One region of the Ligilactobacillus saerimneri genome, then DNA from elsewhere that is predicted to be linked to it. Evidence: predicted binding sites of a transcription regulator. Region 1 holds the regulator's gene; the other holds the start of a gene.
What was found. Region 1 encodes NrdR, which represses ribonucleotide reductase genes. Its sites were predicted from a motif close to ACACNATATATNGTGT; they were not measured.
Positions count from the first base shown of each region.

Region 1 (4,835 bases):
AAAGTAGTTGCTCCTGAAGATGGGAAGGTTCATACCCGGTATACCCAGACTTTGACGGCCACAGGACGGCTATCGTCGGTAGATCCAAATTTACAAAATATTCCGGTACGGTTAGAAGAAGGCCGCCAGATTCGCCAGGCTTTCGTTCCTAGTCAACCTGGTTGGGAGATCTTTTCTTCTGATTATTCCCAAATTGAATTGCGGGTTTTAGCTCATGTTTCAGGAGATCACAACATGCAACAAGCTTTCCGGGATGATTTTGATATTCATACCAATACTGCAATGCGGATTTTCGGGATCGATGATCCTGAACAAGTGACAGCCAACCAACGGCGTCAGGCAAAAGCAGTTAACTTTGGGATTGTTTATGGGATTAGCGATTTTGGCTTGGCCCAAAATCTGGGGATTAGTCGCCAGCAGGCTAAACGTTTTATTACGACGTATTTAGAAAACTTCCCCGGAGTGGAGCGTTATATGCGTGAGATTGTTGAGTATGCACGCGAAAAAGGTTATGTTGAAACGATTCTGCACCGGCGACGCTACCTGCCAGATATTAAGAGTAAGAACTTTAATTTACGGTCATTTGCGGAACGAACAGCTCTCAATACACCGATCCAAGGAAGTGCAGCCGATATTATCAAGACCGCGATGATCCAGATGCAGGATGCTTTGCAAAGTCGGGGCTTACAAGCACGAATGCTGATGCAAGTTCACGATGAATTAATTTTTGAAGCTCCCCAAGAAGAAATTCCTCTGTTAGAAAAAGTGGTACCAGAGGTTATGGATTCAGCCGTGCAGCTGGATATTCCATTGAAGGTGGAAAGCAAACACGGGGCAACATGGTTTGCTGCTAAATAAGTAACGGTTAAGTGGGAAAGAGAAACGTTGAAGTGTTCAATGTTTCTCTTTTTTAGTAATGAGAAACCCGCCCATATCAGAAGCTAGGAGCAACTGAATGTAAAGGATTGCGGTGGTTTTGTTTTATTATTGTGATTTGTAAATTTGTGATAATATAAAAATTAATAAGGGACGAGGAGGAGCGAAGATGCCAGAATTACCTGAGGTAGAGACGGTACGACGTGGATTGATCAAGTTAGTGCAGGGCAGGACAGTAAAAAAGGTAACGGTCTTATATCCCAAAATGATCGAGAGTGACCTGACGGAGTTTGTGACGCAACTAACGGGTAAAAAGATCCTGACCGTTGACCGGCGGGGAAAATACTTATTATTACGGTTTTCGGGCGATTTGACGGTTGTATCGCATTTACGGATGGAAGGAAAGTATTTTGTTCAACCCCAGACACAACCGTTGGAAAAGCATACCCATGTAGTGTTTGACCTTGATGACGGGCAACAGTTGCGCTACAACGATTCACGTAAATTTGGCAGAATGCGCTTAGTGCAGACAGGACAAGAAAATGACCTCAAGTCACTCCAAAAATTGGGACCAGAGCCATTCGCACCAGAATTTACCGTGGATTACTTTGCGCAAGCACTACACCGGCGCAAAAAAGCTATAAAAACCGCGCTACTTGACCAAACGATTGTGACCGGATTAGGAAACATTTATGTTGATGAGGTTTTATGGATGACCAAGATTCATCCGGAAACTCCTGCTAACCATGTGACACGGTCAGAGATTACTGCCCTGAGGCAAAATATCATTGCAGAGTTACAACGGGCGATTACCGCCGGAGGGACAACCATTCGTTCATATACCGATGCTTTCCGCAATATGGGGGAGTTTCAATTTGCATTAAATGTTTATGGCAATGACGGTCATCCCTGTCCACGGTGTGGTACTATAATTGAAAAAATTAAAGTTGGGCAACGGGGGACACATTTTTGTCCGCAATGTCAAAAGGTAGAATGATGACATACGTTTTAGGAATTACTGGTGGAATAGCTAGTGGAAAATCAACTGTTAGTCAGTATTTAGCGCAAAAAGGGGCTAAAATTATTGATGCCGATGCAATTGCACAGATGATAGTTGCACCCGGAAGCCAGGGGTTGCAACAGGTGATAGCACATTTTGGTAAGGCATATCTTGCCCCAGACGGTAGCTTGTTGAGGCGTAAGCTGGGTCGGTTAGTCTTTTCTGATCCTAAACAATTAGCAAAATTGAATGAGATTACGCACCCGTTAATTAGGGAAGAAATCCTGATGCAGTTGCAAAAGTACCGGCAAAAAGGTGTTGCAGTGGTCGTGTTAGATATCCCATTATTATTTGAAGGGCACTATGAACAATATTGTGATGCCGTATGGGTAACAGTAGTTGACGAAACTATTCAGTTAGCACGATTACAGCAGCGGAACCAGTTACCCAAAGTGGAAGCTCAAGCCCGGATTAAGGCCCAAAAAGACAATACTTGGCGAATTGCCCACGCAGATTGGACTCTTGATACTGGAAAGGGTCCTCTTGGGTGGAAACCACAAGTAGACCAGTGGTTTGAGCTCCGCCAGATTAGATTTTCTAAGAAAAAAGAGTAGGTGAACATAATGAAATGTCCAAAATGTCATGAAGAAGGATCACGGGTGGTTGATAGTCGTCCAGCAGATGAAGGGCATGCAATTCGGCGTCGCCGCGAATGTACAAATTGTGGTTTTCGCTTTACGACTTTTGAGCGGGTAGAAGCCACCCCATTATTGGTTATCAAAAAGAACGGGACGCGGGAAGAGTTTAACCGTGAGAAGATCCTGAAGGGGATCGTGCGGGCGACTGAAAAGCGTCCTGTTGGCATGGATCAAATCACCACGATCGTCAATCAAGTTGAAAATAAGGTGCGGTCAGTGGGGGGAACCGAGGTTTCTAGCCAATTGATCGGTGAATATATCATGGGAATTTTGGCCGATGTTGATGAAGTGGCATATATTCGTTTTGCCAGTGTTTATCGCCAATTCAAGGACATGGCGGCTTTTCGGGATGAGCTAGAAGAATTAATGGCACGGGATAAAAAGGCTAGGAAGTAGAAAGGAAGATCGCGATGGAGCAACAGTGGCAACACTTGGCAGGAAACGATGGCTATGTTGTTATTGCTACCGATAATATTAGTGGGGCGGACTTAGCAACCATTACGCGCCTGTATCAGCCCATCGTTGGGCCAGGAGCCGTGGGCCTATATGCCACACTGCAAACCACGTTGACTCCCGAACCGCTAGTTAGTGAACGGCGTCCTCTAAAAGATCTTTTTGTACAGCTGAATTTTGGGATCGAGGATTTGGCAACTGCAGCCCAACAGTTAGTCCAAGTCAACTTGCTCCAGGTTGTCCGCCAGCACGATCAGCTGGGAAACTGGGTCTTGTTGGTGATGAATCCGCCGTTGTCACCAACTCGTTTTTTTGATGATCCACAATTAAGTGAACGATTGACAGCAAGTATTGGCACGGGGATGGCTGCTGCGTGGAAACGCGAATTATCTTTTAATACGCCTGCAATCCAGCAGCTACTGCGGCAAGCAGTGGGGGACCAAGTACGAGCTAAACAGTCACCTATTTGGGCTGATGTGGCAGTAACCCTGCCAGCCACCAACCCAATTGATTTTGAATTTGTCGACCAGCTTCTACATAAGAAAACTTATCTGGATACAAGTAATTTCAAGCAAAATATCCGGGTTGCTTATAGTGTAGGCGTTATGTACGGACTTAACGAGTTAGCGTTGGTGAATTTGATTGATTCAGTAGCGGATGAACAGGGTCACGTTGATTTTAACCAACTTAGCAACCAGGCAATGGCACGTTATAGTTCACAGGCTAAGGTAGGAAAAAAGAGAACAGCTGCGGACCAAACTTCAACTGAAGTAAAGCTAACAGCAGCTGAGCAAAATTTGGCAACTGCTGCCAAAGCATATCCACCAATGGCGTTTTTGCAGGCTATTTTTGAACAAAAAAATGCTGCGCGCAATACAGCTAGTTTTCCGACACGGGCGGATAAATATGTGGTGCAAAACTTGTTACAGCAAGGAATAGCTCCAGGAATTATTAATATTATGTTGCATTATTATCTGGTGGATCAAAATTTTGATAATTTACGGGCCGGTACGGTTGAACGTACCATTTCCAACTGGGGAGCTAATCGGGTGCAGACACCGGAACAAGCGATTGTTTATGTGCGCCAGTGGAAAGAAAAAAGAACCCAAGATCGCACTGCTCGTAGGCAGAAGCAACGTGTATTTAGTAAAGAAAAGTTACCCCAATGGGCCCAAACACAAGCACAGACACAAAAGCCAGGACAAGAGAAGCGGGCAAATGCGAAAGCTATGGGTCAGTCAGAATCACAGACAAAAAATGATATTGATCAAGGATTAGCCGATTTGGATCGTTTGCTGGGTAAATAAGGAGGAATATTAAATGGAAAACATGGGCAGAATTTTACGGAGTAAATTCCCCCGGGAAAACCTCCATGAATATCAAGAAATACTACGCCAGTTGGCACAGGACAAGGAGATCCAACAGTTTATTATGCAGTCTGAAGTCCCAGACGCCCAGGCTTTTATTGCGACAAATGCAAGTAAATTATATGAGTACTATGACGTTAAGCAAAAAATTGCAGCGGGGCAAAAAACCTTCATGCCGGGCTATACGCCGGCCTTGAGCTTGGTGCGGGGTAAAGTTGAGGTAACTTATATTCCTACCGCTGAATTAGTGCGGAAACAGCAGGCACAGGCAGCTCAAAAGCGGTTTACTACGATCAATGTTCCGAAAAGTATGCGTAATGCAAACTTCAGGAACTATCAGCGGGAAGAAGGGCGCGATGCTGCCTTATTAGCAGCAGTTAATTTCGTTAAAGAGTATGTGTCAAACCCGGGTGAATTTCACCAGGGCTTATACCTAACCGG
Region 1 covers NZ_CP144759.1:556,861-561,695, forward strand. The annotation lists gene polA (DNA polymerase I) at 1-858, shown strand, start outside; gene mutM (bifunctional DNA-formamidopyrimidine glycosylase/DNA-(apurinic or apyrimidinic site) lyase) at 1,046-1,873, shown strand; gene coaE (dephospho-CoA kinase) at 1,873-2,490, shown strand; gene nrdR (transcriptional regulator NrdR) at 2,500-2,970, shown strand; gene V3C97_RS02680 (DnaD domain protein) at 2,985-4,334, shown strand; gene dnaI (primosomal protein DnaI) at 4,348-4,835, shown strand, end outside.

Region 2 (4,835 bases), 530 kb from region 1:
CCAACCATTCTTGCGGCTGCGGATTGCGGGGCCCCCTTCGTTTTTTAGTCCGCCGTGGTTGTGCCTTTTCCTTTTTAGCTATAAATTGATTGGCCGAAACAAACTGGGTATCGCCACCGATACTAATTTTGATTTTCTTATCAGACATTATTCGACCATCCCATCTGCTAAGTTCTTCTCGCGCGCAGCGATTTCAACGTGGCGCCCATGAACCATTGGCCGTTGCAGTGGATTTCCTAAGTAACCACATGTTCTTTTGACGCAATCACAGGTCTTAGGGTCATGGTTACCACATTCTGGACACTCAAATCCTTTGGCAGTCGCTTTAAATTCACCCTTAAAACCGCACTTAAAGCATTGATCTATTGGCGTATTGGTCCCTAAATACCCTACTTTATCATATGCCCAATCCCACACTGCTTCTAAAGCTTTAGGATTTTGCTTTAAATTAGGATATTCGCAGTAATGAATGAATCCGCCAGCAGCATAGTAGGGATAATCTTTTTCAAAATCTAACTTTTCAAATGGTGTAGGGTGTTTTCGCACATCATAGTGGAAACTGTTTGTATAATATTCCTTAGCCGTAATATCCTTTATCTTGCCAAATTTAGCGGTATCTAGACGGCAAAAGCGGTCAGTTAAAGACTCACTTGGAGTGGAGTAAACACTAAAGTGATAACCATATTCTTGTGACCATTGTTTACACTTTGCAGCCAGGCGCTTAACAATCTCCAAGGTGAAATCATGAGCTTCCTTATTCTTTTCCCAAGTAGGACCAAAGAAATATGTTCCTACTTCATACAAGCCAATATACCCCAAAGAAACCGTTGCTCGTTCGTTCTCAAACAGTTTTTTAACACTTTCACCTGGCTTGAGACGCTGACCAAAAGCACCATATTGATACAAAATAGGCGCATTTTCTGGCTGAGCATCAAGAACTCGTTGGACTTTATAAACCAAAGCGTCTTCGGCTAATTCCATTCGCTCCTCAAAAATTTCCCAAAATTGTTCCATCTTGTGGTCACTTTCTAAAGCAATCCGAGGAAGATTAACCGTAACTACTCCCAGGTTCATCCGGCCCGAATTTACTTCTCGTCCCTGTTCATCCTTCCATCCTTGAAGGAAAGACCGACACCCCATAGGAGCTTTAAAGCTCCCTGTTATCTTCTTGATCGTGTCATACATCAAAACATCTGGATACATCCGCTTTGTTGCACATTCAACGGCTAGTTGCTTAATATCATAGTTAGGATCACCAGGCTGCAAATTTAAGCCCCGCTTTATAGTAAACACTAGCTTAGGGAAAATAGCTGTCCGTTTCTCACGACCCAATCCGGCAATTCTAATCCGTAAAATTGATTTTTGAATCTCCCGAGCAATCCAAGATGTTCCCAAACCAAACCCTAAAGTGGTAAATGGTGTTTGTCCTTGCGAGGAAAAGAGCGTGTTAATCTCATATTCTAATCCCTGCATTGCATCATAAATATCTTTTTTCGTCCGTTTCTTGGCAAAACGTTCTTGCTTAACCGGATCATCGATAAATTCAGCTGATTCCCGCAAATGTTTTTCATAATTGCGTAAGGCAAATGGTTCTAATACTTCATCGATTCGGTCAGCAGAGCACCCTCCATACTGACTAGATGCAACGTTAGCAATTATTTGCGCCATCTGTGCAGTCGCTGTCTGAATAGATTTAGGTGACTCGACTTCAGCATTACCAATCTTAAAACCATTGGTCAACATTTCTTTAAAATCAATCAAACAGCAGTTAGTCATTGGACTCCATGGCGTATAGTCCAAGTCGTGCCAATGGATATCCCCCCGTAAATGAGCCTTAGCAACGTGTTCAGGCATCATTTTTAAGCCTAAAGTTTTACCAACTGTCCCAGCCGTTAAATCTCTTTGGGTATTAAAAACGTTGCTATCTTTATTAGCATTTTCATGCACTAACGTTGGATCTTTTGACTGTAACCGTGCTAAGCGTTTTTCAGGATTGGTTTGAATTTCCCAGTCAGCTAATTGCTGGTGCCGCACTGTCAAATATTGGTCAGCTGCATCATTCAGTCCTTGTTCACGTAAAACCGCTAATAAGGTATGCCGAATCTCTGCAGTTGTTACTTGATCTTGTCCTGCCCAACTATCTGCCAACTGTGCCAGAATCAGCTCTTGATCACTAGTACTGATGTTCATCTGCTGTAAAATATGTATGATTTTGTATAATCCAAATGGCATCTGATAACCATCATTTTTTTTAACCTGCTTGGGAAAGGCAAATTTGACTGCTGTTCTGGTTTCCATTATTAGCGCCCCTTCGTTCTATATATCTATATATTGTGTATAAAACTGTCAAAAGCCACAACATGTCGTGTGGCAAACAACTATATTCTATACTGTCCCCTTGTTAAATACAATACCAATTATTTACCTCTATACATAAATCGTTATAACTTCGCGCATTTTCGACAAAAAATTAATTTAAGTTCATTAAAGTTGCTAGCGTTTTTATATCAGCTATAATGAAAATGTATACATTATAGAAAAGAGGGTCCAATTATGGAACATCATATTGACTTAAGTAAAATTGGTGAACAAACCAAACAAGGATTAACTGAAATGTTAAGCCAATCCAACTTTAAAGCCGGTGACATCTTTGTTCTAGGTATGAGCACTAGTGAAGTTCAAGGTAAACACATTGGTAAACACCCTAGTTTGGATGTTGCCCATACCATTGTTAACACAATTCACCATATTCTCAAACCTTTAGGCATTCATTTGGCTGTTCAAGGATGTGAACACTTGAACCGTGCGTTAGTAGTTGAACGTTCCGTGGCAGAAGCTAACAACTTAGAAATCGTTACGGTCTTCCCGCAAGTTCATGCTGGTGGCTCCGGTCAAATTGCTGCTTTCGAAGCATTTAAAGATCCTGTTGAAGTTGAACATATTGTTGCCGCTGGCGGAATGGACATCGGCGACACTTCCATCGGGATGCATGTCAAGTTTGTACAAATTCCTGTCCGCACTTCTATCACTGAAATTGGTGATGCCCATGTTACTTATCTCAAGTCTCGACCAAAATTAATCGGGGGAGCACGTGCTAAGTACGAATGGGATCCATTTGACACCAAGCATCCAGTTAACCAATACTACATGCACTAAGCATAAAATTTCGTAAATAAATTGCCCGATAATTATTAGACAAATTGCGCTAATGATTATCGGGCATTTTTATTAAGGTCATTTTAGAAATAAAAACCACGATGCTCAAAGTGTGGCCCACTGCTCCGTATCGACTAGAGATTCCTTACTGCAAAATACTTATTAAGCAATACAAAAAGCATGAATTTGGAAGCATACCAAATTCATGCTTGGGTAATTGATTCGCTAATTTTTCTAACTCTTTGTGCTTTACAAATTAACGGTTGATACATACTTTTTATCAGCGTGCACCATCACCGGTAAACATTATTTTAATCGTTTGCAAAGCAATTTTTATATCAAAACCAAATGAGTAATGCTCGATATAGTAATTATCCAGGTGGCACTTTTCATCTGGGGCAATATCATAGCCCCCGTTCACTTGAGCGTACCCTGTAATACCAGGGATGATCCGTAAACGTTGCGGAAATTCTGGCCATTGCTTGAAAAACTTCTCAGTCAATTCAGGACGTTCAGGGCGAGGACCAACTAAACTCATATCCCCCTTTAAAACATTCCAAAATTGTGGCAGTTCATCAATACGGGTTTTACGCATAAACTTACCAACAGGTGTTACCCGTGGGTCATCTTTTTGCGCCCAAACCGCGCCGGTTTTAGCCTCAGCATCGTTGCGCATCGAGCGTAGCTTTACCACATAGAAGTTCTTTCCCATATAACCAACCCGTTCTTGCTTGTAGAAGACAGGTCCTTTAGAAGTCAATTTAATGATTATTCCAAAGATAATAATAAACGGAATACTGATGATCATTCCAATTAGCCCAAATATAATGTCCCAGAATCTTTTCCAGACTAGTTTAGACTTAGGGATCGGTTCCCCAATATGTTTTAAATAATCATACTCAGTTTTCACATCATTCATTGCTTAATATACTCCCAATATTCTTCAAGACCTTTTTCTAGTCCCCACTGAGGCTTAAATCCTAACTCAGTTAACCGTGCCACATCAGCTAGTGATTCTGCAATGTCACCAGCCCGCCGATCCGCAAAAGTAATCTCAAGGTCTTTTCCTGCTACCCGTTCATATTGGCGGATAACATCTAACAAGGCCGTTTGATGGCCGTAACCAATGTTATAGACATCATTGCTCTCCTGCTTTTCACTAATAAAGATCAGTGCATTAACAATGTCCTTAACATAGATAAAATCACGTGTCTGACTTCCATCACCGTATAAGGTAAATCCTTCATCATCCAACAGACATTTTGTCACAATCGATAAAACACCTGAATAAGGTGAATTAGGATTTTGCCGTGGTCCAAAAACATTAAAGAACCGAACAGCCACCGTCTTTAAACCATATAACGTCCCATAATCAATCGTATAACGCTCTGCAGCATATTTGTCGATCGCATATGGAGTTAGAGGTTGCACCCGACTATCTTCGCGCTTGGGAAGTTCAGGATAATTTCCGTATACAGCCGCCGAAGATGTAAAAAGAAACTTCTTAGGATGTAAATCACGCACCCGTAAATATTCTAATGTATCTACAACTGATTCCAAGTTGACTTGGTGTGTCTCATAAGGACGCACTACCGAATCAGCTACACTCGATACAGCTGCTAAATAATAAATATAGTCAAAGTTTTCGTCTAAAATCTGATGCATAAAAGCATGGTCAC
Region 2 covers NZ_CP144759.1:1,084,642-1,089,476, forward strand. The annotation lists gene nrdG (anaerobic ribonucleoside-triphosphate reductase activating protein) at 1-148, opposite strand, end outside; gene nrdD (anaerobic ribonucleoside-triphosphate reductase) at 148-2,298, opposite strand; gene V3C97_RS05275 (TIGR01440 family protein) at 2,554-3,156, shown strand; gene V3C97_RS05280 (exopolysaccharide biosynthesis polyprenyl glycosylphosphotransferase) at 3,437-4,075, opposite strand; gene V3C97_RS05285 (NAD-dependent epimerase/dehydratase family protein) at 4,072-4,835, opposite strand, start outside.
Region 2: the regulator NrdR is predicted to act here: its motif matches at 2,354-2,369, upstream of nrdD (anaerobic ribonucleoside-triphosphate reductase).